3 regions of the Turicibacter sp. genome follow, and region 3 is predicted to be linked to each of the others. Evidence: riboswitches for the same ligand, from Rfam matches in the RefSeq annotation. Region 3 holds a riboswitch; each other region holds the start of a gene.
The links. Region 3 has a riboswitch for S-adenosylmethionine ahead of J6D32_RS02320 (methionine ABC transporter ATP-binding protein). Riboswitches for the same ligand answer to the same signal wherever they lie in the genome.
Positions count from the first base shown of each region.

Region 1: it holds a riboswitch for S-adenosylmethionine, as region 3 does, so the genes downstream of both, metK (methionine adenosyltransferase) here and J6D32_RS02320 (methionine ABC transporter ATP-binding protein) in region 3, are expected to answer to the same signal.
Region 2: it holds a riboswitch for S-adenosylmethionine, as region 3 does, so the genes downstream of both, J6D32_RS05850 (methionine ABC transporter ATP-binding protein) here and J6D32_RS02320 (methionine ABC transporter ATP-binding protein) in region 3, are expected to answer to the same signal.

Region 1 covers NZ_JAGAVR010000122.1:608-8,546, reverse strand. Annotated here, with positions in the region: gene J6D32_RS13070 (glycosyltransferase-like membrane protein) at 1-1,171, shown strand, start outside; gene J6D32_RS13065 (glycosyltransferase family 2 protein) at 1,226-2,176, shown strand; gene J6D32_RS13060 (DNA recombination protein RmuC) at 2,243-3,424, shown strand; SAM riboswitch class I at 3,502-3,602, shown strand; gene metK (methionine adenosyltransferase) at 3,944-5,134, shown strand; gene J6D32_RS13050 (diacylglycerol/lipid kinase family protein) at 5,257-6,147, shown strand; partial or broken gene J6D32_RS13045 (N-acetylglucosaminidase) at 6,307-7,939, shown strand, end outside.
Region 2 covers NZ_JAGAVR010000035.1:71,982-83,412, reverse strand. Annotated here, with positions in the region: gene J6D32_RS05890 (flavodoxin family protein) at 1-56, shown strand, start outside; gene J6D32_RS05885 (hypothetical protein) at 69-560, opposite strand; gene J6D32_RS05880 (nucleotide pyrophosphohydrolase) at 686-967, shown strand; gene J6D32_RS05875 (metal-dependent hydrolase) at 989-1,543, opposite strand; gene J6D32_RS05870 (ATP-dependent helicase) at 1,920-4,469, shown strand; gene J6D32_RS05865 (C39 family peptidase) at 4,554-5,540, opposite strand; gene J6D32_RS05860 (hypothetical protein) at 5,964-7,259, shown strand; gene J6D32_RS05855 (DUF6320 domain-containing protein) at 7,243-7,905, shown strand; SAM riboswitch class I at 7,973-8,074, shown strand; SAM riboswitch class I at 8,152-8,253, shown strand; gene J6D32_RS05850 (methionine ABC transporter ATP-binding protein) at 8,346-9,389, shown strand; gene J6D32_RS05845 (methionine ABC transporter permease) at 9,373-10,053, shown strand; gene J6D32_RS05840 (MetQ/NlpA family ABC transporter substrate-binding protein) at 10,081-10,890, shown strand; gene J6D32_RS05835 (M20 family metallopeptidase) at 10,910-11,431, shown strand, end outside.
Region 3 covers NZ_JAGAVR010000013.1:36,137-47,567, forward strand. Annotated here, with positions in the region: gene J6D32_RS02310 (MetQ/NlpA family ABC transporter substrate-binding protein) at 1-285, opposite strand, end outside; gene J6D32_RS02315 (methionine ABC transporter permease) at 403-1,071, opposite strand; gene J6D32_RS02320 (methionine ABC transporter ATP-binding protein) at 1,068-2,084, opposite strand; SAM riboswitch class I at 2,191-2,292, opposite strand; gene J6D32_RS02325 (manganese efflux pump MntP) at 2,548-3,174, shown strand; gene pflB (formate C-acetyltransferase) at 3,463-5,688, shown strand; gene pflA (pyruvate formate-lyase-activating protein) at 5,719-6,450, shown strand; gene rbr (rubrerythrin) at 6,562-7,104, opposite strand; gene rbr (rubrerythrin) at 7,282-7,821, opposite strand; gene J6D32_RS02350 (Cof-type HAD-IIB family hydrolase) at 7,997-8,806, opposite strand; gene J6D32_RS02355 (polyprenyl synthetase family protein) at 8,817-9,773, opposite strand; gene J6D32_RS02360 (hypothetical protein) at 9,757-10,185, opposite strand; gene J6D32_RS02365 (HIT family protein) at 10,261-10,680, opposite strand; gene J6D32_RS02370 (Gx transporter family protein) at 10,839-11,387, shown strand; gene J6D32_RS02375 (energy-coupling factor transporter transmembrane component T family protein) at 11,403-11,431, shown strand, end outside.

The sequences.
Region 1 (7,939 bases), on a different contig from region 3:
TTTTGGAAAAGTGTATGATGAGGCGTATGATTTATCGATTCAGTTTCGACAAATAGATCAGTATTTTTATTTCTACTGCCCTAATAACCTTCCAATCTTGTTATTAGTAACAGGGTTGTTTAAGATATTTAGGTTTATGGGATTTACTGATCTGTTAAAGCCGTTAATAGTGGTGAATTTAAGTATTGTATTTTTAGCGGTATGGATTATGTATTTGTTTATTAAAGAAATGTATGGCTTACAACGAGCTACTTTATTTAGCATTTTATCTATTTTAATTACACCATTTTATACATATACTACTATTGTGTACACCGATACCTTAGGCATGATTTTACCTATTTTATCACTTTATTTGTATGCAAAGATTTATCGTTCTCCTAAAAAAGAAATAGGATTGTTAGTAACTTTAGGATTAGTACTAGGTCTTGGAGGCCTTTTGAAGACGCATGCTTTAGTTGTTTTGGTGGCTATTTTAATTCATTATTTCTTAACGAGAAAAGACGGATTCATTAGATTAAGTGCACCGCTCATTTTAATGGTATTAGTGACGATGATGAGTTATAAACTCGCCATAAAACCGTTGATTCCTGTTGCATCGAGTGAAGTAGGATTTCCAAAGACACATTGGGTGATGATGGGACTTAAAGGATTAGGTGGATATGATGATGAGGATACGAATATGACGCGATTTTTAAAAGATAGTGGTTGGTCAAATGATGAGATTCAAGCACAACACATTCGTCTAATGAAGGAACGATTAGAAGCTTTTGGAGTGGGTGGATTTATCAACCATTTGAATTCTAAGTTGAATTTTACGTGGTCAGATGGAACATATTTTGCTCCAGAGAAATTAAAGCGTGAGCCAATTGTTACAAATAATTATCAAGATTATATTTTTGGGGATAAAAACCTACCATACTTATATTTAAGTCAAATGGTTCATGTTGTAATTTTATTTTTAATGTGGTTAAGTAGTATCCGTATTTTAAAAGATAAACTATGTTTTGAAAGTGTTATGACGATATCGGTATTTGGAGTGATGTTATTTCTATTAATTTGGGAAACTCGCTCTAGGTATCTAATGATTTATTTACCGGTCTTTGTTGTATTAGCCAGTTATGGATTTGGTGAGTTTACACAGATGATTCAAAAAATAAAGCGTCAATAAATTTGTAAATTTATGATATAATTAAGTATCAAATTATTTTAGGTGGTGGACTTAATGGGGAAGCTGATTTCCATTATTGTACCGTGTTACAATGAACAAGAAACAGTTGAACGTTTTTATGAAGAAATTATAAAAGTAACGAATGAAATTAATGGATATGAATTTGAATTTGTTTATGTGAATGATGGTTCAAAAGATCAGACAGTCCCATTAATTAAAGCGTTGCGTGAAAAAGATGAGCGTGTTTGCTTAATTGATTTTTCTCGTAACTTTGGAAAAGAAGCAGCGATGCTTGCAGGAATGGAATATGCTCGTGGAGAAGCCGTCGTTATTATGGATGTTGATTTACAGGATCCACCGGAGCTTTTACCTAAAATGGTTAAGCTTTACGAAGATGGATATGAAAATATTTATACACGACGTCGTAATCGTGATGGAGAGCCACCTATTCGTAGTTTCTTTGCCAATATGTTTTATAAAGTGATTAATCGCATGAGTGACGTTGAAATCATTGACGGAGCTCGTGATTATCGTTTGTTAAGTCGTCGTGCAGTTGATGATTTAATTAGTTTAAAAGAGTCAAATCGTTTCTCAAAAGGATTATTCCAATGGGTTGGATATCAATCGATTTGTCTAGAGTTTGATCACGTTGAACGTGTTGCGGGTGAGACAAAGTGGAGTTTCATGAAACTTGTTAACTATGCAATTGAAGGAATCACAGCATTTTCAAATGCGCCTCTTCGTTTTGCAACTTATACAGGAGTTTTAGTGGCGTTTGTGGCATTTGCATATTTACTATACATTTTCTTTAATACAGCGATCAATGGAAACCCAACGGCAGGTTGGTCATCAATGGTTTGTATCATGTTATTCTTAGGAGGAGTACAGTTAATCTTCTTAGGAGTCATTGGAGAGTATATTGGTCGCATTTATAATGAGGTTAAGGGACGTCCTAATTATATTGTGAAAGATTATTTTGGTGAGAAAAAAGAACTTGAAGATTAATTCTTCAAGTTCTTTTCTTTTATATGGTAAAATAATGTTAATAAATGGGTGAAGTGAGGGATATTAGTGACGGTAGTTTATATTTTATTAATTGTGGTTATTTTTTTATTACTGTTAATTTTAATCAGACAAAATTTATATACAAGAAGTCGTCAAAATCCACAGTTAGATTTGCAGGTGAAACAATTGCTTGAGGAGCAACAACGAATGGAGAAGCGACTTCAGGATGCTAATTTTCAGTTAAGTGGGAGTTTTAATCAGGCGAATGAGCGAGTGCTTGAGCGTTATGGACAGTTTGAGCGGGTGATGCGAGATCAATTGAATCAGCATACGTCTTTGGTGAATCAACAATTACAGAGTGATTTTTCGAAGTTAAATGAACGGATTGAGTTTAATTTGCTGCGTATTAATGATAAGGTAAATGAGAGGCTAGATCAGTCATTTAATAAGACGAATGAGACATTTCAAAATATTTTGGTTCGTTTAGCAAAGATTGATGAAGCACAGAAAAAGATTGAAAGTTTATCAACGGACATTGTATCACTACAAAATCTGTTATCAGATAAAAAAAGTCGAGGAACGTTTGGTGAGGTGCAACTTTATCAAATTATGGCAGCTGTTTTCGGTGAAAAGAATGATCGTATTTATGAAACTCAGTATAAGTTATCAAATGGAACTATTGTAGATGCCATGCTTCATGCTCCACTTCCAATGGGGGATTTACCGATTGACTCGAAGTTTCCGCTTGAAAATTATCAACGTATGATGGATCGAACTTTAGGGGAGGTAGAGCGTCAACTAGCAGAGAAACAGTTCAAACAAGATGTTAAGAAACATATTGATGATATTTTCAATAAATATGTGACACCACAGGAAACTTCAGATCAGGCTGTGATGTTTTTACCAGCAGAGGCAATTTTTGCTGAGATTAATGCCTATCACCCAGATTTAGTAGCTTATTCGCAACGTAAAAGAGTATGGCTTGTGTCACCTACAACTTTTATGTCAACACTGACAACGATTCAAGTGATTTTAAATAATTTAGAACGGGATCAACATGCTTTAATTATTCAACAGGAGTTGAATAAATTAGGGGATGAATTCAAGCGTTATAAAGAGCGATGGGATAAGTTGAGTAAGCATATTGATAGTGTGTCGAAAGATGTTAAAGAAATCCATATTACAACTGAGAAAATTGGGACTCGCTTCGATGCTATTTCAAATGTTGAACTTGATTTTACAGAATAAGTCGCTAATATTTGACAAATAAATAAAAAGGCTTTATAATAGATAAGAATTAAATTTAATAAAATTACAATAATATACTCTTATTAAGAGCGATGGAGGCATAGGGGCCTATGAAGTCGCGGCAACCTCTGAAATTGAAAGGTGCCGACCCAAGCGAGTTTAACTCGAGCAATAAGAGGGTTTGAATCTACCTATTCAAGTCCGCTTATAGCGGGCTTTTTTTGTTAGCTCATCTTTCCGGCTTTGTCGGAATAGATGAACTATACATCTGTGTTTTTTGCAGATGTTATCCATTAGTGCTATTAGTGTGTATTCACTGTATTTGTGAATACACATGAAATCTATAATTAGACAAACTTTACATCGCGAAGGCGATGTAACAACCATTGTTAGAATATAATTTAGTGGAAAATAGGATTAGATTCAAGTTAATTGCAAAAATTAACGGCCCTAAGCATGATTTTATATCTAAAGCTTAATAATATAGAGTATTAATGTGAATTGAAGGAGGACATTATAGTGTCAGAACGTCGTTTATTTACATCAGAATCAGTAACAGAAGGTCATCCAGATAAAATTGCTGATCAGATTTCAGATTCAATTTTAGATGCGATCTTAGCCAAAGATCCAATGGCACGTGTTGCTTGTGAAACATCGGTAACAACTGGATTAGTGTTAGTGTTTGGGGAAATTACAACGTCTTCGTATGTTGATATTCAAAAAACAGTCCGTGAAACAATTCGTCAAATTGGTTATGATCGTGCAAAATATGGATTTGACGCAGATACATGTGCTGTGTTAACTGCAATTGACGAACAATCGGCTGATATTGCGATGGGTGTTGACCAAGCGTTAGAAGCTCGTACTGGTTCAATGAGTGATGAAGAAATCGAAGCAATTGGAGCAGGAGACCAAGGTTTAATGTTCGGGTTTGCTACAAATGAAACAGAAGAATTTATGCCATTACCAATCTCGTTAGCTCATAAATTAGCACGTCGTTTAACTGAAGTTCGTAAAAATGGAACATTAGACTATTTACGTCCAGATGGAAAAACTCAAGTAACAGTTGAATATGATGAAGCTTTAAAACCAGTAGCTATTGATACTGTATTATTATCGACTCAACATTCACCAGAAGTAACTCATGAGCAAATCGAAGCAGATATCAAAAAATATGTATTTGATGAAGTATTACCACAAGAATTAGTAACTGAAAATACTCGTTATTTAGTTAATCCAACAGGACGTTTTGTAATCGGTGGACCTCATGGAGATGCAGGATTAACAGGACGTAAAATTATTGTTGATACTTACGGAGGATATGCCCGTCATGGTGGTGGAGCATTCTCAGGTAAAGATGCAACAAAAGTAGACCGCTCTGCTGCATATGCTGCACGTTATGTGGCGAAGAACTTAGTTGCTGCAGGGTATGCAGATAAAATTGAGATTCAATTATCATATGCAATTGGAGTTGCACAGCCTACTTCAATTATGGTTGATACATTCGGTACAGGGAAAACTACGAATGCCAAAATCGTCGAAGTAATTCGTCAAAACTTTGATTTACGCCCAGCGGGAATCATTCAAATGTTAGATTTAAGACGCCCAATCTATAAACAAACAGCTGCATATGGACATTTCGGACGTACTGATGTCGATTTACCATGGGAACGCTTAGATAAAGTAGAAGCGTTAAAAGCTTCACTTTAATATTAAATAGATGTATAATAATAGCCTGATTTTTTTACAAAAAATCAGGTTTTTATTATGTGAGAGAGTGCTATAATATACTATGCTATAAAACTTTAAATTTTTGAAAGGAAGTGCCTAGTGTGCTAAAAAAACTGTTACTTATAATCAATCCGACGTCAGGTCGTGGGATGATCAAGGATTACCTTTTATCGATTGTCACTCAGTTTAGTTTAGCTGGATATGAAGTGACAGTTTATCCAACGAAAGCTAAGCATGATGCTGTGAGTAAAATGAAAGTCGCTCGAAGTTATGATTTGGTTATCGCAAGTGGTGGGGATGGAACGTTGAACGAAGTAATCACTGGCTTAATTGAAGCAAATGGGAATACTCCGATTGGTTATATTCCAACAGGGACAACTAATGATTTTGCATCAACACTTGGTATTCCTAAAAATGTTCCAAAAGCACTTGAACTCTGTTTAAATGGGAAACCAATGCCCATTGATATCGGGATGTTTAATGAGCGTTATTTTATGTATGTTGCTGCATTTGGGGCTTTTACAGACGTAGCTTATGAAACGCCACAACCGCGCAAAAATATGCTCGGGGGACTTGCTTATTTAATTGAAGGATTAATGAAGCTTCCAACGATTCAATCCTATCAGTGTAAAATTTATCATCGTGATGGGTTTATTGAGGGAGATTATATTTTTGGAATGATTTCAAATTCGGATTCGGTAGCAGGGATTAAAAATGCATTTGGAAATCAAGCGGATTTAAATGATGGACTATTTGAAGTAACATTAATTCGAGCTCCTAAAAATTTGATTGATATTCATCGTATTTTAACCGACTTTTTAAATCGAACATACGATCCTGAATACGTGTTAACATTTAAAACAGATCGAATTACAGTTGAGAGTGAACAGGATGTGAAATGGACGCTTGATGGTGAAGATGGTGGAAGTATGAAACATGCTACCATTAAAAGTCTTCAACGACGTGTTCAGATTTTAAGTAAAGGTGAATAAAAAAAGAATTCAAGTATACTTGAATTCTTTTTTTATTACTAAATTTCTTATTATATACAAAAGAGTGTCAAAATATTCTTTTTATCTATGTTTTAATGACAAAAATGTATAAATTATTTATAATTAAAGGAGCTATGTATTGGAGAAGGAGTTGTGAAAATGAATCGAAAGCGGGGCAAGAAGGAAGTCTTAAAGGGAACATTAGCAATCGGATTATTAATAAATCAGTTTAGTAGCTTTGGGGCGATTGTTAATGCTACGGTATATGAGTCAGAAGTAGAAAATAATTCAGATATTGTTCAAGAATCAATTGATTCAAGTCAAGACGATCTACCAGATTTAGATGGAAACTTATCTAATGAAAGTACTGAAAATGAAGAGATTCAGAATCCGGGGGACGGTTTACCTGAAGAAATTCCAAATGACGAAGAATTCGGAGAAACTGAAGATGTAGAATTAGAGATTCCTAAAGTAGAAGAAGATTTAGATAGCGCTGATGGATCAGAAGAAAGCAAGAGTCCAGAAGAGCAAATTGAGGAAGAATTACTTGAAGAAACTGCTTCAATTAATTTAGAAGATGATGGTTTATTCTCCATTGAAAGTCGAAGTTCTGGAAGTGGATTAGTTCAGCTATGGCAAGTTGTTCCTGATGGACAGCAATCAAAAGAAGGTAAGACTACTTCAGAAATTATGAAGGCATTACAATGTAAGCCCAATCATAATTTATATCCATCTGGTGGACAATCTGAACATAATACATATGTAAACTCTTGTTATGTAGATGATGCGTTATATTTAGGAGAAGATACGAATTATTATTATATTTATTTATCTGGATATGAAGGGAAGGTTCCTAAATCTGAATCTCATTGGTTTAAATTAGATTTAAATAATGATGGGACAAAGGTAAAGTATGAAATTCAGACAGTTGCTTATTATATTCCAGGCGGAACAACAATGTATAGTTTACAAGAAAAAACTGAACCATTAGATGTTCCAGAGTTGAATTATTATGATCAATACTTAGATAAATATAATGATATAAATGAACGAGGAATTACTACTTTTAGTACGTCAACAGTTCAATCACCATCTTATTATGCCAATGAAAATGGAACGTTAGTTCATTATCTAACGAGTAATGTAACAAAGGCTAATAGTTATTCAAAAGTGATTGTTGGAAAAGCACCATCTTGGATGAGTTCTAATGTTAAATATTATAGTTATGATGGAATTTATTTTTATACAAACTGGCGTAACATTAAGGTTAATGGTCAAGGTGCTGTAAATCAATCAAATCCATTTTATAATTATTATCAATATCTACCAGTTAGGTCGAAATCAAATTATTCAGCTAATATTTTTGATAATTATACAAATTCGAATGGTGGAGCAGGTGGAAAGTTAGTCAATACAGGCCAATACTTCTATGCTGTTCAAGATAAGTATGGGATTAATGGTGCCTTACAGTACGCTATGGGAATTCATGAAAGTGGATGGGGAAAAAGTAGTTTAAGTATTGATAAGAATAACTTATTTGGGATGAATGCGACAGATAATAATCCTTACGGCAATGGAACGAGCTTCCCATCTGTTGAAGCAGGAATCAATTATCATGCTGACCGTTACCTATCATGGGGATATACAGATCCGGTTGATGATTGGAGATATATGGGATCTCATGTCGGAAATAAAGGAAGTGGAATGAATGTTAGGTATGCATCCGATCCATTCTGGGGAGAAAAAATTGCTGGTTGGTATTATCGCTTTGATAGTGCCAGTGGATTAAAGG
Region 2 (11,431 bases), on a different contig from region 3:
TGGGGAACTCTTTTTATAGTTTCTTTAGCCGTATTATTAAAAAAAAATCCTCTTAATAGGAGGATTTTTTAATGATGATGAGAAGCTTTTGAGATTAAAAATCCAATGGTTGTTGAAATCAAGTCGCGAAGTTGAATAATCCCTTCTTGATAACTTAGATTATTCGTTCGATTAGCAATCATTAAAACAATGATACAAATGATGCACACCGTTGTTGAAAACAAAATTCTAACGTGAGTTGCTTTATTCAAATTAATATCTTTATTGAATACAAACTCTTGTTTCTCATGATCTTCAGATTCTTCAGAAGGTGGCGATGCTTTTTTAGTTGAATAGCTATGAGCCATCCCAAGAATAAAACCAAAGATACTTGAGGTACTTGTTCTAAAGACAATCTGAGTGGTGGAATCTAGCGCATTAGCTGGAACAAAAATAGCATAAATCAGTTGGAAAAGAAGGAGGATTCCAATGAAAAAAATACATTTAGTGGCAAAGTCGAGGTGTCCCCATTCATACTTGAGTTTTTTATAGAGTTTATAGATGCTTGAATTTTTATTCATCGTCATCACTCCTTTATTTAAGTTACTATAGAGTATGAAGATTAAACAAAATAATAAAGTGGTAGTATCACGATATTTTAAATATGTTAAAATAAACTGAAACTATAAAAGTGAGGACTTCTATCATGAAAGAGACAATGAAAGAAATTATCAAATTTAGAGATGATCGTGGCTGGAAACCTTATCATACTCCAGAAAATTTAGCAAAATCTATTTCAATTGAAGCAGCTGAATTGTTAGAATGCTTTCAGTGGAATAATGACTTTGATGCAGAACATGTTTCTGAAGAATTAGCAGATGTGATGATTTATTGCATGCAAATGGCTGATGTATTAGAAGTAGATGTCAAAGACATTATTTTAAAGAAATTAGAAAAGAATGCGATTAAATATCCAAGTACAAAATAAAACCCGTGATTTTCACGGGTTTTATTGATGAATGGCGTAAACCATGGTTGTATAAGTTTCATAAAGGACGTAAAGTACCATACTGATTAAGAGCATTTGACTGATGAAACGTTCACCTTTGGCACCTGTTTTAAAGTTGGCGAGTTTAATTTTTTTCTTACACGGATAAAATAAGCAAACCCCTTGATGCGTGAATAAATCAAGTACAATATGTGAAATATGACCAAGCATTAAGCCGCAGGTAATAATAATATAAAACTCATTTCCGACGTCTAGTAATGGAGCGCAGGCAATTAAAACAAAAAAGAAGGCGATAGAAAGAAAGCTATGAGTCAGTGTTCGATGTTTAAAGTTTTTAGCAATGAATTTTGAGATAAAGGGAAAAAGTTTTCCCATTTGAGATCCTGTCATGTCGATATCGGGTAATAATGACCCGACGGTGGTCGCAAGACAATAAAGGGTGATAATGAAAATTTTAGAATAAAGATTAGCCTCCTCGTAATAAGGGGCAATAAAAAGATGGTGGGTCACAAGTCCGCAAAGTAGGCCACCTCGTTGATGCGTTCCGGCAGTCATAGTTAAAAGTCCTCCTGTATAAACCTGATGTCGAATTTAAAAGATTAATGTCATCTATTTTATATTATACAAGAAAAAAACGAATATTCGTTTGAATTCTATGAGGGAAATAATGGTATATTAGATATAGGGAGAGAGAGACTTGCATAAAATGAAAGGATAGTGTTAAGGTAAGAGGAGATAGAAGTCTAGAGCATTTTTTTAAGCCTCTTTTTATTAGACTATAGGATCCTCGATACAAAAGGGTTTAAGGGTTTAAGAACTGATTATGATTTTAAAATGTTGCGTCTTAGTATTTTGTTTGAGCAACCCAACATAACTGCTAAGGAACAATCGTTTTGTATCGGGATAGATAATGAAGTGAGAGTGATGTTTCATGAATTTAGAAGAAGAGTTAACGGGTTTAAATGACGCACAATCTGAGGTCGTTTCTAACCTAAATGATAATTTATTAGTCATGGCTCCGGCAGGAACAGGGAAGACGAAAGTTATTTCATTACGAGTAGCGGGATTTATTAATCAGGGGATTGAGGCGAAAGAGATATTGTGCTTAACCTTTACGAATAAAGCTTGTCATGAATTAGCAGAACGATTGCTAAAAGTAACGAATGGGTTGGCCAAAGAGGTTTTCGTTAAAACGTTTCATAGTTTTTGTTTTCAACTCATTAAAGAAGAAGCGAAAAACTTCGGTAAGATTTCGCGTGATTTTTCGGTGATGGATGAAGAGGATGGAAAGTTTTTAGTGCGTCAGTTAATGAAAGATGATTATGTCATTGCCGATTTGGCCTATCAATATTTGCAAGAATTGAAACTATATCGCTTAATGATTCCAAAAGCGTATCGTGACGATTATAAAAGAGTGGTCGCCTCTTTTCATCAATCTGAAAAAGCACAAAAACTTCAATATTCGAATAGAAGAAGTGATGCTGGAGCATATACCCTTGGATTTTTAGCTCAGTATGGTTGTTGGTTATATGAAACATATCAAACGTATCTTCTTGAAAATCACCTTGTTGACTTTAATGATTTGATTGTTTATGCTAGCGAATTACTAGAAGATGAGGAGATTTTAGAACGTTGGCGTGAGCGATTTAAGGTGGTGATGGTAGATGAAGTACAAGATACCTCCCAATTTGAATATCAACTGATTGAAAAATTAGCAAAAGGAAAGCAATTTAGTGTTTTTGGGGATTTCAATCAAACCATTTATGAGTGGCGTGATTCAAATCCAGAACTGATTTTGTCACAAATTATGACGACATTTAATCCAAAACGATTGGAGTTATCCCTAAATTATCGGTCTTTGAAACGATTAGTTCAAATGAGTGCCAATTATTTAGAAAATGCGAAAAAAGCACGCTTAATTAATCCGAGGCTATCCCCACGCGTGATTGAGGCAGCGAATGAGGAAGTGGGAGGTCGGCCTGTCTTTTATGAAGCACAGACCCAACAAGAGGAAATGGATTTTATTATCGATCACCTAAAGCATTATCGATTAGATGACCTCGCTAATACTGTGATTCTAACGCGAACAAATAAGCAAAATATTCAAGTTTCAAATTTTTTAAGAAATGTGGGGATTCCCTGTTATTTGATTGAAGATTTAAGTTTATTTAGACGCAAAGTCGTAAAAGACTTACTTGCCTTTGTCAAATTTCAACTTAATCCATTTGATCATTTATCACTTGAACGATTGTTGCCACTTATTTGTCCTGAGGTATCTCCTGAGTTATTTAATCAAACGTATCGTCAACGATATGTTAGTTATGGGATGAGAATGATTGATTTGTTTCAAGAAGCTGCTTATGAGTATGAAGAACCGTATGGATTATTAAAGAAGCAGTTTGAAAAGGGACGAATTGTCATTTTTGATGTGGAATCAACGGGTCTTGATGTGACTCAAGATGAAGTTATTCAAATTGCAGCTATTGAATTGGTGAATGGTGAGTATACTCGTTCATTTGAACGATTTATTAAACCGAGCCACTCGGTTGGAGACTCAGCTTTGGTGCACGGATTTAGTGATGACTATTTAAACGAACATGGCGAAGAGGCGAGAGAAGTCTTTTTACAGTTTCAAGCGTTTGTAGAAGGCGCTTTATTGATTGGTCATAATGTTCAATATGATTTAAAAATTGTGAGTAGTCAGATGAATCGTTTAGGTCTGATGTTTGAAAATTCAATGGGCTATTATGATACCTTAGATATTGTTAGGCGCCTGTATCCAGATTTGAAAAATCATAAGTTAGATACCGTCAGCGCCTATGTTGGTGTGAGTCATGAGCCGACGCATAATGCGATGGATGATATTTTAGCAACAAAAGATGTGCTCGTTAAAAGTATGGATTTGTTAATGACGCATCATGAAAACCGTAAAAAAGTCATGAAATTTTATGAACCTCATTTATGGGGAGCGATTCAAAGGTTAAAAGAAATTCAAGACTGTTTTGAAACACAGCCGCCACATGTTGCGATGAAAGGTTTAATAGATGCTTTTGAGTGTGAGGATGAAGCACATAAGCAAAGTATCATAGAGTTACTTAATTACATTGAGGCGACCTATCATCGCCTGCATCATACGAATCCACATCAACCAAATTTAGAAATTTGGATTCAAATGCTTAATTTGATGGCGTTATCAAGCAGTGAACTTGATCGTGTCATGAAAGAGGAAAATAAGCTTGCAATTATTACGGTGCATCAGTCAAAGGGGCTTGAGTTTGATCATGTGATTATTCCATTTATGAGTCAGGGGATGTTCCCGCTCGATTTTGATGGGATTAATCAAGAGGAAGAATGCCGATTATTTTATGTTGCGATGACTCGTGCGAAGCAGAGCTTATTATTGACGCGCCATATGAAAGAAACCTCTTCATCTAGAAGGGTGAAAGAGCGAAGTCAATTTATATCGTTTTTATATTCATAAAGAAGAATGAGCCAAAAAGTATGAATGAAAGGGTTAAACGATTATTTGAAATAAAAAAGAGTCTCAGTTACCTGAGACTCTTTTTTATTCTGTCACTTTGTCAACAACGATGAAGGGTTGTAATTGATAAGGTTTAGGTGCGACTTTACGATCTTGCCACATATAGAAGAAGCGTTCAAGTGGAAAAATAGCATATCCATCTTGCCAATGGTCTGATGTATCATAAGGATCAGCAAAAATTAAGGTATCATCTCCAATACTTGGTGTTCCATTGTTATCATATCCAATAATAGAGACCCAATGACCATCCCAGTCTCCCCATTCAACCATAACGGGTCTTCCTGCTTTTAAGTGTCCTGTTAGCCATGTGACGAAGTAAGAATCTTTAGCATCGTCAACCCAAGCTTCAGTATCGTCACTATTTTCTGAAGCGTATAAAGATGATGAAGAGAAGGTCGGTTTTAGATTTCCGATATTAGAAGGGGTTGCTCCATCCTCTTCGCTTACCAAGTCAGCCTCGGTATAATCAGCGCGATAACTTGTTTCTAATACTTTAAATCCTTCTAAATTAGAAAAGAAGTTGTACATGTCTTCAACGGTTGTGCCATATTCATGAAAGTTATTAGCACTTCCAGGAAGAGCGCCTTCCGTATCATCGTCAACACTTGAACCCATGGCAAGTGCGATATCCCATTCTGTTAAATCAGTTTTTCCCATATTCCAAAGTGTCATTAAAGAAACGGCGTTTCCACATGACCATTCCGTTGTTTGTTGCATCGTTTTAAAACCTTCAATGAGGGTTAAGGTTTCGTCTGATTTTAATCGATAAAAATCGGGATTAACATAAAATCGTGAAGTAGCGTTATCACCTAAAAAGTTATAAGAATCTGCTCCCCCCAATTCATCGTAATCTTCTCCCTCAATAAAATCTGGTTTTAATTTAACTGTCTCAGAAACGGTTTTAACTGCCTCCTCTTCAAGTGGTTCAATGGCAGGTATTTCATTTTGATTTTGGCATCCTGTCATCACCCCTAATGCCATAATTAAAGTTAATAATGAAATTTTTTTCAAAAGTAATCATCCTTTCAAATTTTGATTTTCGTAATTTTATTCAACATTATGTTTAGTATTTATAAACTTTTTGAGCAAAAATAAAATGTTTAGATGAGAATCATCGAAACAAAAGAGAGGGGGAATAGCTAATTTATTAACGTTTTATTGCTCATTAATCATATATTAAACGATTTTTAAGGATAAATCAATCATTTTTATTTAAAAAATTCATAATTTTTTACAATTTATATAAGTAAACATTTAGATTATTATTTTTGTTCTACAAATGGAGAAGTTTCATCTCAAGAGATGAATAAAAAGAAGTAAAAAAAGTAAAATTGTTTTAATTGAATTGGTAGATTTATAATCTTAGTTATTGTATGATTAGCTATAAAGCATTGATTTTTGCGATGTAGATTTAAAAAGTAAGGACGATGGTAGATGAATGATAATTACCAAGCATTTTATTGGAGTAAGCTTGATAATGTGGCGAAGTTATATTCACTCGTATCGAGTACAAAGGCAACAAATGTATTCCGAATTTCGGTCAAAATGACAGAACCAATTCAAGCGGATTACTTATCAGAAGCTGTCGTGGGGGCACTTCTTGAAATGCCATCATTTAGTGTACGTCTAAGGATGGGAATTTTTTGGTACTACTTTGATATGAATATTCAAAAACCAAGAGTTCGTAAAGAGTTTACGTATCCATGTTCAAAAATGACGAAGTACACTAATAATGGTTATTTATTTAATGTCACCTATTATGAAAACATGATGCATCTAGAAGTTTTTCATGCTTTGGCTGATGGAGCAGGCGCATTACAGTTTTTACAGGTTCTATTGTATCAATATTTAAAAAGAGTTTATCCTAATTCAGTCAATCAACATTTACAGTTAATGAGTGACCAACAATCTCAACGTGCAATGGATGAGGACAGTTTTTTAAAAGTTGTGTCGGATCGAGATGGAAAAGTTATTCCAACGACTTCTAAAGCATATAAAATACTAGGAATTAAAAAACGTCCTCAAGAATTAAAAGTGATTCATGGAATGATGCCAGCAAAACAGATTGTTAAATTATCAAAACAATATGGCGTTAGTATGTCTTGTTTTTTATCTTCTTTATTAATTTATTCGATTTATATGGAAAATGAGAAATTCACAAAGAATAAGCGACCAATTACGGTGACAATTCCATTTGATTTAAGAGCCCGTTTTGAGTCAAATACTGTGCGTAATTTCTTTTCTAATGTGACGGTATCGGTTAATGTTTTAGAGGAGATGAGTTTTGAAGATATTTTAAAGCAGGTATCCATTCAATTAATTGAGGGGCAAGATCAACAAGTTGTGACGCATAAAATTAAAGATAATGTGAGTGCTCAAGAAAATTTAGCCATCCGTTTTGCTCCACTGTTTATCAAAAATACGGTGATGAGACAAATTTATTTAAAGGCCGATCAAGGGGTGACAACCACGTTATCGAATCTTGGGCGTATTGTCTTTTTAGATGAAATTTCACAGTATGTCGATCAAGTACGCGTCATGCTTCCGGTGACACCACATCAACGAATTCGTTGTGGGGTTTGTTCATTTAAGGAGACGTTAGTCGTTAGTTTTACATCATCATTAGAAGAAACTGATATTCAACGATTCTTCTTTAGATTTTTAAAAGATCAGAAAGTTGAAATTACAATTTCATGTAACGAGGAAATAAATAATGAGATATTGTTCTAAATGTCAAATGAATGTAGAAAATGAATTGAAAAGATGTCCTTTATGTGGGGAAATATTGGACTTAGTTGAAATTGAAGTGGTTCGAGATTATCCATCCCGATTTGCAAAGAAACGTCGCGTGCCGATTCGTAAACTGATTGTATTTATGGCCATGGTGATTATTTCGTATTCTTTTATCATCGGAATTTTTCATGATTTTAATTGGAATTGGGTCTTTATTATTGTGTGTTCTACTTTATATTTGTCAGTGAGTGTTATTATTGGCTTAAGAGTGAAAAAAAATATTGGACCAAATATTTTGACGCATGTCTTTGGTGGAACTGTATTTGCCGTTATTTTAGATTATTTACTTGGCTATCAAGGGTGGTCATTGAATTTTGTGTTTCCATTAGCACTGATGGCAGGAACATCTGTCTTTACATTGTTAATTATTTTAAGACCAAAGCGTTTTACAGATTTTGCAAGTTATCAGTTACTGCTTGGGGGTATTGGATTGTTTTTATTAATGCTCGTTTATTTTGAGTTAATTAGTTTTCCAGCGGTTGCAGTGGTTGCAGGATATTACGCCTTAATAACATGTGTTGGGATGTTTATGTTTGCTGATCGTAAACTGATTCATGAAATAAAAAAGAAATTTCATTATTAAAAAGACTTTACATTCCATAAAATGGATGGTATAGTATCCGTAAGTTAAAAAAGAAATAAAAATGGATTCCTTATCAAGAGAAGTGGAGGGACAGGCCCTATGAAGCTTCAGCAACCGGTACAGTCGTACACGGTGCTAAATCCGACAGATTAATTCTGGCAGATGAGGAGCGCGAGTTGTAAGTTAGACTAAGCGTTCTTCAAATTTTTGAAGGATGACTTAGTTTTTTTATTAATTAAATATAAAACCTTATCAAGAGAAGTGGAGGGACAGGCCCTATGAAGCTTCAGCAACCGGTACAGTTGTACACGGTGCTAAATCCGACAGATTGATTCTGGGAGATGAGGGGATTGTTTATTAGAGGACTCTAATGAGACGGACCCCAGCTTTTGATAAGGGGTCCGTTTTTTTATTTCAACTGACAAGGAGGGAGATAGAAGATGATTGAGTTAAGACAGGTAAGTAAGAACTTTGAAAGTCAAGGGCAAGTGGTTAAAGCTTTACAAAATATAAATTTAAGGGTGAATAGAGGTGAAATCTTTGGAATCATTGGGTATAGTGGAGCAGGAAAAAGTACGTTAATCCGATGCTTGAATTATTTAGAAATTCCAACAGAGGGAGAAGTGTTGATTAATAATTTGGTTCTGGGGCAATTGAATGCGAAGCAATTAAGAGAGGCTAGACGAAAAATCGGAATGATTTTTCAACATTTTAATCTCATGAAATCACGTAATGTTTATGAAAATATTGCTTATCCGCTAAAAGGTCAAGGATTGAATCGTGATGAAATAAAGGAGAAGGTTGATCGTTTATTAAAGCTTGTTGGATTAGAGGAAAAGGCTAATGTCTACCCTAATCAGTTGAGTGGGGGTCAAAAACAACGTGTGGCAATTGCTCGGGCATTGGCAAATGATCCAGAAGTGTTGCTTTGTGATGAGGCGACATCAGCTCTTGATCCTCAAACGACTAAATCGATTCTTAGGTTGTTAAAAGAAATTAATGAACGGTTAGGAATTACGATGGTATTGATTACGCATCAAATGGAGGTTGTTAAAGATATTTGTCATCAAGTGGCGGTGATGGAAGAAGGTGAAATTGTTGAAGTAGGACCTATAGTTGATGTTTTTTCAAATCCTAAAGCAACTATTACAAAGGATTTTGTGGCCAATGTATTTCAGGATGAACGGATTTTTGAGTTATTAGAGTCGAGAGGTTCGTTTGAAGAATTAACAAAACTTGAAAAACTTGTGAAGATTTCATTTGTTGGACAACAGACAGGTAAAGCCTTTATTTCTAATATTTCAAAGTTGTTTGATATTGAGGCGAGTATTTTATTTGGAAGTGTGGAGATGATACAAAAAACGCCCATTGGGCATCTAATTGTCAGTTTACATGGCGATGAGAAATTGATGAGTCAGGCACTACAGTATTTAAATGATAATCAGATTAAAGTGGAGGTGTTAAGTGATGGTCGAGTTCTTTAATCAAATTTGTCCAAATGTGGTCGAGTATTTTCCTGATTTATTAAAAGCACTTAACGAAACGTTATTAATGGTTAGTATATCGGGGATTTTTGCAACGATGATTGGATTGCCAATTGGGGTTGTTTTAGTGGTGACAAGGCAAAATCATTTGGTTGAAAATAAATGGGTCTATTATATCATCGGAAAATTAATGAATGTTTTGAGATCCATTCCTTTCATTATCTTGCTTGCGTTTATTATGCCATTTACGAAGTGGATTGTTGGCACAACGATTGGGTTAAAAGGGGCTTTAGTTCCGTTAATTGTGGGGACGACACCGTTTGTAGCGAGACAAGTTGAGTCGGCACTGTTAAATGTTGATGATGGGGTAATTGAAGCAGCAAAAGCGATGGGATCGAGTCCATTTGAAATTATCTATCGTGTCTTGTTAAAAGAAGGATTACCAAATATCATATATGCACTCACGATTACGATCGTAAGTTTGATTGGATTTTCAGCTATTGCTGGAAGTGTTGGTGGAGGTGGTCTTGGAGATTTTGCCATCCGTTATGGTTATCAATATTTTAAAGGAGACATCATGTTTGTGACTGTTGTCGTTTTACTTGTGTTAGTGTCACTAGTTCAAAGTGCCGGGGAATGGCTCCAACGGAAACTCAGTCATTAAAATAAATCATATTAGGAGGAATTGATCATGAAAAGAAAATTATTAGGGTTAGTAATGTCAGTTTGTTTAGGATTTTTATTAGTTGCATGTGGTAATGAAGTGGGAAGTGATTCGGTTATTAAGTTAGGAATTAATGGCGAAGTTAATTCCATTTGGAAAAGTGTTCAAAGTCGTCTTGCAGAAGAAGGGATTATCCTTGAGTTTGTGACTTTTAGTGATTATAACTTACCAAATACCGCACTAGCCGATGGAGAAATTGATGCGAATGCTTTTCAAACAATCGCATTTTTTGAAGAATTTAAAAGCAATCATAACTTAGATCTAACATCAATTGGATATACCGTTTTAGCCCCAATGGGAATTTACTCATCGCAATTAACGGATGTAGCACAATTACAAGAGGGAGATAAAGTGTCAATTCCAAATGATGCTTCAAATGGTGGTCGAGCTCTATTATTACTTCAAGATGCAGGTTTAATTACATTAAAAGAAGGAGTGGGGATTACGCCAACGGTGAAAGATATCATTGCCAATCCTAAAAAGTTAGAAATCGTTGAATTAGTTGCTCAACAATTACCGCGTTCATTTGAGGATGTGGCAGTCGCAGTCATTAATAATGGGGTCGCTGTTCAAGCTGGCTTATCACCACTTGATGATTCGATTTATGTTGAGAATACAGAAAGTGAAACGGTTGTAAATTACTACAATATCATTGCGGTTCGGACAGAGGATCAGGATAAAGAAGCATTAAAACGTTTAGTGGAAGTCTATCAAACGGAAGAAACTAAAAAAGCTATAGAAGAAGAATACAAAGGGGCATCGATTCCAGCATTTTAGTGAATAGGAGAGAGAACGTATGGAAAATCAAATTCGTCAATTTATAAAGGAACAAGAAGCTTATTTTATCAACCTGAGTCATCAAATCCATGAACATCCTGAAATTGCAAACGAGGAATATTTTGCGTGTGAGTTGTTAACGAATGTTTTAAAAGAAAGAGGATTTGATGTAAAGACAAATATTGCGGGGCATGAAACAGGATTTGTGTCACGATATATTGCTAAAAAACCTGGTCCGGTGATTGGTTTTTTAGCTGAGTATGATGCTTTAGCGGGACTTGGGCATGGATGTGGTCATAATATTATTGGGGTAAGTAGTGTATTAGCTGCTTGCAGTTTAGCACCTTTATTAGAATTAACTGGAGGAGAAGTCATTGTTTTTGGGACACCGGCTGAAGAAGGTGGAAATAATGGGAGTGCGAAAGCTTCGTTTGTTAGAGCGGGATTGTTTGATGATGTAGATGCTTGTATGATGATTCATCCAGGTAATAAAACAGCAATAACAACTAGCTCTTTAGCCAATCATCCCATTGAGTTTGAA
Region 3 (11,431 bases):
ATCTAATTCTCCATTTTCCACCGTTGTATTAGGTAAAACATAGTCTTGGAATACTGTAATATCAAGCTCGATTCCTTCTTCTAATAATAATGGAGCAGCAAATTCTAATATTTCAGCATGAGGGACCGCAGATGCTCCAATAGATAACTTTGTCGTTTCTGCAGGTTTTACTTCCTCAGTTTCTGGCGCTTCTGGTGTAGAAGTTTCTGGTTTTGTGTCATTTTGGCAACCAACTAATGTTAGGGCTGCAGCAAAGCTTAATAAACCTAAAGATAATTTTTTCATATTTAATTCTCCTCCTTGGATTTTGTTTTTATCGTGTTCCCCCACGATTCCTATATAAATCTCAATTTCGTGAAAAATTAAGGATTTATCTAATAGTTACTTAACGTCAGATTTCTTTTAACGTTTATCGATTTTTTTAGTAATAAAATCTCCGAGCATTTGGATGGTAAAGACAATAATTAAAATGATGACTGTCGCTACAAATACAACATCCATGCGATTACGCTGGAATCCATCAAGATAGGCCAAATTACCAAGCCCTCCTGCTCCGATTACACCGGCCATTGCTGTGTAACCAACAAGAGAAATCGTTGTGACAGTAATACCAGATACTAATGCAGGTAAGCTTTCAGGAATTAAAACTTTCCAAATAATTGTCCATATTGAAGCTCCCATTGCGACTGAAGCTTCGATAACTCCTTTATCGATTTCGCGAAGAGCGATTTCTACTAATCGACCATAGAATGGTGCTGCTCCAATAATTAGAGCAGGAAGTGCAGCATTCGGACCTAACATACTTCCGACTAACCATTTTGTGAATGGAAGTAACAAAATAATTAAGATAACGAATGGAATTGATCGGAATATATTGACGAAAGCAGATAAAATACGATTAATCCATTTATTTTCAAGTAACTGATTAGGTCCTGTTAAGAATAAGATTAATCCGATGATAAGACCTAATAAGAAAACACAAATACAAGCAATTAGTGACATATATAGTGTTTCAGTTGTGGCATCAAACATTTTATCAAAGCGTACATTCGGTAGTAATGATGAAATCATCGTGCCATCACCTCAATTTCTACTCCTGCCTCTTTTAAATAATTAAGTGCAGAATTAATATCATTTCCTGTTAGTTGAACGTAAAGTGATCCATAACCACCATCTTGTGTTTGAACAACTTTCCCGTGAATAATATTAATATCAACATCATATTGTCGAATAACGTTTGTGATAAATGGTTTTTCAGCATTTCCTTGGAAGTATTTTAATAAAACAATTTTTCCATCAGGGAATTGTTTTGATAGGGTATCTAACGTATTAAGTGATTCGTCTTCATTGACAACTTGCTTTACAAATCGTTTAGTAACGGAGTGACTTGGGGTTCTAAAGACAGTTAAGACATCACCTTGTTCGATGATACGACCATTTTCCATAATGGCAACATGGTGACAGATTTTTTGAATGACATGCATTTCATGTGTAATTAGAACGATAGTTAAATTGTATTTTCTATTAATTGTGACTAATAAGTCTAGGATTTCGTCTGTTGTTTGTGGATCGAGGGCTGATGTAGCCTCATCACACAGTAAAACTTTTGGGTTATTTGCCAACGCTCTAGCGATTCCGACACGTTGCTTTTGACCTCCACTTAATTGGGAAGGGTAGTTATTTTCTTTCCCGCTTAATCCAACTAATTGAATTAATTCTAGTACACGAGGTTTGATTTCATTTTTCTTAACGCCAGCAATTTCAAGAGAAAAGGCGATATTTTCATAAACAGTTCGAGACCAAAGTAGGTTAAAGTGTTGAAATACCATTCCGATTTGTTGACGTGCTAAGCGAAGTTCTTTAGCAGATACCTTAGTTAGATCTTTTCCGTCAATTGTAACGGTCCCGTCGGTTGGTCGTTCGAGTAAGTTTAACATTCTGATTAATGTACTTTTTCCAGCACCACTGTAGCCGATAATTCCGAAGATTTCTCCCTTTTTAATCTCTAGATTAACAGAATCAACTGCTGTTACTTGGCCGGATGAAGTTTGGAATACTTTTTTAACTTGATCAAGGATAATCATATTCTCTCCCCTTTCCTTAGATAAGTCATTTAACATTGATACAAAAAAACCTTCCTACTTAGATAAGTAGAAAGGTGGACTACATTTGCATGTAATGTCACACTTTCTCTCATCTGTCAGATAAAAATCTGCAGGAATTGGCACCGTATCATTAATTGATGGTTGCCGGGCATCACAGGGCCTGTCCCTCCGCCGCTCTTGATAAGAGTTTGTGTATCTGTATAAAATTTTAGTTTGTTGTGACTTAATACTTATTATAAGGCGTTTAGTTTAAAAGTCAATCTATTTTTTCCATTTTTTAACTTATACAGAAATACATATATATAAGGTAAGAAATTAAAAAATATTTTTTTGTTTAGCGTTCCTAATTTTTTATACAATATTTAATAATTCTAGATTAATTTTAAAATAGGTATATTAAATGAGGTAAATAGATAAGATGTAGGAGCAAGGAAGATTAGAGATGGGGGAGATTTTATTGAATGATTACATTATTGTTATTATTACAATGTCAGTAGCGTTGGCAATGGATGCTTTTGCTGTTTCAATAACACTCGGAATGGATGGAGCTACAAGTTCAATAAGACAGCGCTTGAAGGTAGCGACAAGCTTTGGATTTTTTCAAGGATTATTATTTATTTTAGGAATTATCTCGCTGACAATCGTAAGTGGAAATATTACAACTTATAATCAATATATTGCAGGTGTTATTTTAATCATTTTGGGGTCAAGAATGATTAAAGAAACATTTGAAGAAGAACCAGATAATTGTCCGTATCCGATTTGCCAACAAAAAAAGTGTAGTCAGGTTAAGTGTTTACGAACTGGAAAAACAAATAAAATCACGTTTAGATTATTAGTGATGTTTGGTATTGCGACAAGTATCGATGCGTTAGCTGCTGGAATTACGTATGGACTAATTTATGAGCAGATTATGTTAGCTGTCATTTGCATTTCAGGTGTTGCCTTTCTTTTATCTTATATGGGAGCAACCTTTGGTAGAAAATTAGGTCATATAATTGGAAATAAAGCTAATATATTTGGTGGAATATTAATTGTTATATTAGGAATAAAATCTATATTGTCCTAATATAAAACTTCTTTAGGATGTATCTTAAAGAAGTTTTTTTAGGTGGATAAAAATGTCACAATAAAATTTCAAAATATTAGAGCATATAAGTTGATTTTTTCCATTATCGGCAATATAATAGACAATGTAAAAGATATATACGTTATAACGTTTATGGGGATAGTTAAATGTTATGATGCTATGCAAACCCTTTACAAAATGAGGCTATCTGTTATAAAATCAAAGTGCAGTAACAGGTATTCGAAATTTCAGAGAGAGGTTCAAATTGGACCACAAGGAGGAATTATCATGGAAGCTTGGCAAGGCTTTAAAGGTGAAAACTGGAAAGAAAAAATTGATGTGCGTGACTTTATCAATCAAAACATTACTGTTTATGAGGGTGACGATTCATTCTTAGCAGGACCAACAGAAGCAACAACAAAATTATGGGATCAAGTAATGGAATTATCTAAAGCTGAACGTGAGGCTGGTGGAGTTCTTGATTTAGATACTAAAATCGTATCAACTATTACTTCTCATGAACCAGGATACTTAAATAAAGAGTTAGAAACAATCGTTGGTTTCCAAACTGATAAACCATTCAAACGTTCTTTACAACCATTTGGTGGAATTCGTATGGCTGAAAAAGCTGCTGAATCTTATGGATTCCATGTAGATCCAGAAGTATCTCACATTTTCACTGAATACCGTAAAACTCATAACCAAGGTGTATTCGATGCTTATACTCCAGAAATCCGTGCTGCTCGTAAATCAGGTGTTATCACAGGATTACCAGATGCTTATGGACGTGGACGTATTATCGGGGACTACCGTCGTGTAGCTTTATACGGAATCGACCGTTTAATGGCTGAAAAATTAAATGATCATAACAATACATCTCGTATCATGGACGAAGAAACTATTCGTTTACGTGAAGAGATTTCAGAACAATACCGTGCGTTAAAAGAATTAAAAGAAATGGCTGCGAAACATGGTTTCGATATTTCTAAACCAGCTACAACAGCTAAAGAAGCTATCCAATGGTTATACTTCGGATATTTAGCAGCAATCAAAGAACAAAACGGTGCTGCAATGTCTTTAGGACGTACTTCTACATTCTTAGATATCTATATTGAACGTGACTTACAAAATGGAGTAATCACAGAAGAACAAGCACAAGAGATGATGGACCACTTCGTAATGAAATTACGTTTAGTTAAATTCTCTCGTACTCCAGACTACAATGAATTATTCTCAGGAGATCCAACTTGGGTAACTGAATCAATCGCTGGTATGTCAACTGATGGATTCCCATTAGTAACTAAAAACTCATTCCGTGTATTACATACATTAGATAACTTAGGACCAGCTCCAGAACCAAACTTAACAGTATTATGGTCAACTAAATTACCACAAGGATTCAAAGAATACTGTGCAAAAATGTCAATCAAAACTTCAGCTATCCAATATGAAAATGATGACATCATGCGTCCAATCTATGGAGATGACTATGCTATCGCATGTTGCGTATCACCAATGAAAGTTGGTAAACAATTACAATTCTTCGGTGCTCGTGCAAACTTAGCAAAAGCATTATTATATGCAATCAACGGTGGTAAAGATGAAAAATCTAAAGCACAAGTTGGACCACATTGGGCTCCAATTACTGACGAAGTATTAGATTACGATAAAGTAATGGAACGTTATGATGAAGTAATGGAATGGTTAGCAGATTTATATGTTAATACATTAAATATCATCCACTACATGCATGACAAATATAGCTATGAGCGTATCGAAATGGCATTACATGATACAGATGCAGAACGCGTTTCAGCAACTGGTATTGCCGGATTATCAGTAGTAGCTGACTCATTATCAGCTATCAAATATGCTAAAGTTAAACCAGTTCGTGATGAATTTGGAATCGCAGTTGATTTCGAAGTTGAAGGAGATTTCCCTAAATACGGAAACAACGATGATCGCGTAGACCAAATTGCAATTGATGTTATGTCTTCATTCATGACAAAAGTACGTAAACATAAACCATACCGTGCTAAATTACAAACTCAATCAATCTTAACAATCACTTCAAACGTTGTTTACGGTAAGAAAACAGGAACAACTCCATGTGGTCGTAAAGCTGGTGAACCATTCGCTCCAGGTGCTAACCCAATGCACGGACGTGACTCTCACGGAGCTATCGCTTCAATGTCATCTGTAGCTAAATTACCATTCGAGTCTGCACAAGATGGTATTTCAAATACATTCTCATTAGTACCAAAATCATTAGGACGTACAGATGAAGAACGTAACAAAAACTTAGTAGCAATCATGGATGCTTATGTAAACAAAAAAGGACATCACTTAAATATCAATGTATTTAACCGTGATACTTTATTAGATGCTATGGAACATCCAGAGAAATATCCACAATTAACAATTCGTGTATCTGGGTATGCGGTAAACTTCATCAAGTTAACTCGTGCTCAACAATTAGACGTTATTAACCGTACAATGCATGAAAAAATGTAATTGGGAAGAATAGAAGATAAGGTGATTAGTATGAATGGATATGTACACTCAGTAGAATCTTTCGGAACAGTTGATGGTCCTGGACTTAGATTTATCGTCTTTGTCCAAGGATGCGGCTTACGATGTGCTTATTGTCACAACCCAGATTCATGGAAAATGAAAGAAGGGAAAGTAACGGAAGTTTCAGAAATTGTTGACGAATTAATTAAGTATAAAGAGTTTTTTGAGGCTTCAGGTGGAGGAATCACTGTAAGTGGTGGAGAACCTTTATTACAAATGCCATTTGTGACAGAATTATTTAAAGAGTGTAAAAAACATGGCATTCATACTAACATCGATACTTCAGGTGATTTACACTTCAATACTGAAGAACGTAAAGCACAACTTAAAGAATTATTATCAGTAACAGATATGCTAATGTTGGATATCAAAATGTTTGACGCACACAAACATAAACAGTTAACTGGTAAAGATAATGCACACATATTAGAATTTGGTCGACTTGTATCGGATGCTGGTATTCCAATGTGGATTCGCCGTGTTTTAGTACCAGGATTAACTGATGATGAAGAAGATCTTAAACAAACAGCCGAATATATTAAAACTCTGAAAACAGTTGAAAAAATCGAAGTTTTACCTTATCACAGCATGGGTGAGTATAAATGGACTCAAATGGGGTATGATTATCCATTAAAAGGACAAGAGGCTCCAAGTGATGAAGTTGTTAAACATGCTGAAGAAATTTTAGGTAAAGCAATCTAAATTCCTTCTACCGCTAATCCTTCCTTTTTGTAGGATTAGCGGTTTTTATATGTTAAAAAAGGTTCTATCTCATTATGAGATAGAACCTTTTAACTTTATAATGTTCAAATATTAATAGTTTTTAGCTTGTAATTCAAAGTGTGCTTGTGGATAAGTGCATACTGGGCAAGCTTTAGGTGCTTTTTTTCCATAGTGGATATGTCCACATTCTAAACAAACCCATGCTTGTTCTTCTTCACGCTCGAAAACTTTACCTTCTTCAAGATTTTTTAATAATTCTAGGTAGCGTTCTTCATGGTGTTTTTCAATTTTCCCAACCATTTCAAATAATACCGCGATACGATTTAATCCTTCTTCACGAGCAACTTCAGCGAAGCGAGCATACATATCTGTCCACTCACCATTTTCCCCAGCAGCAGCATCTTTTAAGTTAGTCATTGTATCAGCAACTTCTCCGTCATGAAGTAATTTATACCATAATTTTGCATGCTCCATTTCGTTGCGAGCAGTTTCAAGGAATACGTTAGCAATTTGCTCATATCCTTCTTCTTGAGCTTTAGCTGCATAATAAGTATATTTATTACGAGCCATTGATTCCCCAGCAAAAGCCGTCATTAAGTTTTGTTCAGTTTTAGTTCCTTTTAAGTTACTCATTTTTCTTCCTCCATAATGTAAATAAATGGTTACGAATTAAATTATAGCATTTTACTTGACAGTTGTTCAAGGAACTATAAATTTAATGATATTGTTTTTGAAAATTTAAAAGCTATATTCAAAGGAATATAGCTTGATTTATATAGTGGTTACTAATTACTGGACTCAACTTTTTTATTAGTAATTTTTTGCTTCTTGTTGGAAGTATGCTTGTGGATGCGCGCAAACTGGGCAAGCTTTAGGTGCTTTTTTACCATAGTGGATATGTCCGCAGTTTAGGCAAATCCAAGCTTCCTCTCCTTCGTGTTCAAATACTGTTCCTTCTTCGATATTTTGAAGTAGTTTTAAGTAACGTTCTTCGTGATGTTTTTCGATTGTTGCTACTTGTTCAAATAGGTAGGCAATACGAGTGAATCCTTCTTCACGAGCAACTTCGGCAAATTCAGCGTACATATGGGTCCATTCATCGTGTTCACCGGCAGCCGCTGCTTTTAAGTTTTCCATTGTATTTCCGATACCATCATTTAATAATTTATACCACATTTTTGCATGTTCTTTTTCGTTGTTAGCTGTTTCTAAAAAGATATTAGAGATTTGTTCATATCCTTCTTTTTTAGCTTGGGATGCGTAATAGGTATATTTATTACGAGCCATTGATTCCCCAGCAAAGGCTGTTAATAAGTTTGCTTCTGTTTTACTACCTTTTAAATTTGTCATTTGATAATCCCCCCGATAAGATAAGTTAAATCATCTTTACAAGCTTATCTTAGCATATAGAAACTATTTATCAAGGGTGATAGAAGCAACTTTTATATAAAATATCAGTAATAATTCTTAATATTTAAGCATAAGAAAAAGCAACTATCATATACTGATAATTGCTTTTTAATATTTATTTGTTAAAGATAAATTTTTCAATAACTTGAGCAATTCCATTGTCATTATTTGATGCAGTTACGTAGTTAGCGGCTGCTTTTACCTCATCGACTGCATTCCCCATTGCAACCCCAAGTCCCGCAAATTCGATCATTGGAAGGTCATTGTATCCATCTCCACAAGCAATTAACTGGGATTTATCTAATCCTACGTGATCAAGTAATTTTTGTAAAGAATATGCCTTATTAATATTTTGAGGCATAATTTCTAAGAAGAATGGCATTGATCGCATAACACTTAGACGTTCTCCAAGACGTTCTTTAAATTTCATTTCAACTTCTGCTAGGTATTCGGGTTCGCCTGTACATAAACATTTAACTGAATTAAATGTGATTGCTTCTTTAAATCCTTTAACACGATTAAGAGGCATATTATTAATAGCTCCTTCTTTACGGATATATTGATCATCATCTTCTGTAATAATAGCTTCATCCTCATACGCCATAATATTTACATTCATTTCACGTGCTAAATCATATAATTCATGACAAATTTCAGGTGTTAATGATTTATCATAAATTAGTTCATCAGTTTGAACTGAAATGATGCGTCCCCCATTATAAGATAAGATGTATCCTGGATATTCATCTAATCTTAATTCTTTAGCAGCTTTAATCATTCCATAAGTTGGACGTCCAGAAGCTAAAACAATCATAACTCCATTTTCTTGTGCTTTGAATAAAGCTTGTTTAGTTTCTGGTAAAATTTCATTTTTAGATGACATTAACGTTCCATCTAAATCTAACACGATCATTTTATAACTCATAGTTTTCTCCTTAGTTGAATATTAAATTTATTAGATTTAAAAACTGATTTTTTTGAAGGGGTAATTCATTAATTAAATTTTTAGATGAATTGATATACTTGAAGCAAATGTCGTTTGCTCTTTGGATATGTTCACTATTTTTAATTTGCTCACATAATAAATCAAATTTACTTTTTTCCGTTTCAACATTAAGTGATAAAAGATCGTCTTTTAAAAGGGAATCCTCTAATGCAAAAATCGTTGGCAATGTAATAATACCATTTCTTAAGTCATAGCCAACAGGTTTGCCTATTTTCTTTGATGTACTTGTAAAATCAAGAATATCGTCTTTTAATTGATAAGCGATACCGATTTGACTCCCAATAGTAGAGAGTTGATTGATGATATTGGCATCTAATCCCGCTACTAGTCCACCAACAACTAAACTTAAAGAAATTAAAGCACCTGTTTTTTGATAGCTTTTATTGATGTAATCATCAAAACTTAAGTCAAAATTAAAGTGATTATGCTGTTGATTAAGCTCGCCTAAGCAAAGGTTATTCATAACAACCGCAATTTCTTGATGTAATTTTGGAATTTTAAATTCAGAAAAAAGCTCTAAACTTTTATTTAAAACAAAATTTCCAAGATGTACGCCGACCGTAAGTGAATATTGCTCATGCAGAGTGGTCACATTGTGTCTTGTTGTTGATTCATCGATGATATCATCGTGAATTAATGACGCAACATGCATTAACTCAATTGCAACTGCAGCTGTATAAATCTCTTGTTTATTGACATTCTCTTTTAAATCAGCTGCCAATAACACGAATAAAGGTCTAATTCTTTTACCACCGTTCATAATGATTTGAAGAAGATCGTTCATCATTTTAGGATCAGAAAAAAGTGTTGAATCCGAGCTCACAGCCTTAAGGAGTAGGTCATTAAAGTATTGCTCATCGTACCCAAATTTACATAATAAGCTCATCGTAAGGGACCTCCTCATTAAAGAATTTTATGATTTCAGATGTTAAAGAGGGGAGGCCTTGATTAATTGTGACTAATTCTATTTGTTTAAGCTTCTGTGCTAAATTATATTTTACGAGATGAAAAGCGTTAAGGGAGCAATAATGATAATAAAGGCTGTAGAAATAATCTCCCAATAAAATGAATCTTGAAATCTCCTGATGAGATAAAGTATTGTTAATTTGTTGATGACAATTAATGTATAAGCTTAATAAACCTATCGCCACTAATGTTGATTTATACTCCTTGAAAGTCTTTTTATTCGAAATAAAATATGTCTCAAGATTTGCTAATAAGTCTTCATTCACGGAGATAGTTAATGAAATATCTGGAGCAATTAAAGTTTTAATTTCTGATATAACCTGTTCGTTCATGCATATTTCTCCCTATTATTCAAAGTTTTAACATAATTATTATTTGAAATTAAGGGATAAATATACAGACGAAGATTACAGACTTTTAATAACCTCTTCTTTAAGTGCTGCTAACGTTTCAGGCGTATAATTTTCCATATTGTTTGCATAAGAATTTGAAAAACCATCTGTTTCATCATAACGAGGAATTAAATGCACATGATAGTGGAATACCGTTTGTCCAGCTGCCACACCGTTATTATTAACAACATTTAATCCGTTACAATTGAATGTTGTTTTTAATGCATTTGCTAACTTTGGCACGATGCTAAAGACATGACTCATATCTTCTGCAGTCATTGAAAATACATCTTGAGCGTGTTTTTTAGGAATAACTAGAGTGTGACCCTTTGTTGATTGAGAAATATCTAAAAATGCTAATACAAATTCATCTTCATAAACGACATGTCCTGGAATTTCTTTATTAATGATTTTACAAAAAATACATTGGCTCATTGAGTAGCCCTCCTATCTTAACTTTCAATCTTCATGGTCTTAATTTTATCAAATAATTTGTAAACTTTAAAGTGCTAACATTATGTGCAAGGTAGGGGTTAAAAAGACGGTATTTGTCGTGATATAATATAGAGGTTCAAAGTCGGGAGGTTTCAATATTGAATCGTAAAAATAATCGTGAGAATTTAGAGAAAATGATGTTAGTCGTCTTAATTGCGGCATTAGCGATTGTCCTAGGAATTGTTGAAGCAATGCTTCCTATTAAATTACCGATTCCAGGGATGAAACTAGGGTTAGCTAATATTATGATAGTAATTGGATTATATTATTTAGATGTTAAAGATATGTTGTTTGTTATTATATTAAAAACCGTATTAACGACCCTATTACTAGGGACATTCTCAATGTTTTTCTATGGCTTTGTGGGGGCAATTTTAAGTTATATTGCTATGATCACAGTCTTTAAACTAGGAAAAAATCAAGTAAGTTTAATAGGTGTTAGTATGATTGGTGGAGTCATGCACAATATTGGACAGATAATTGTAGCCATGATTTTAATTCAAACAAAAGCGATTGCGTATTATATGATGCTTTTATTACCACTAGGACTAGTGACTGGTGTTGCAGTTGGAATCGTTGCTAAATTGACAATGTCACGTTTAAATGAATTTGATTTATTCAAAAAAAACTATAAGTTAACAGCATAATAGTAGGAGAGATAGATGAAAAAATTATGGCTTGGGCGATATAT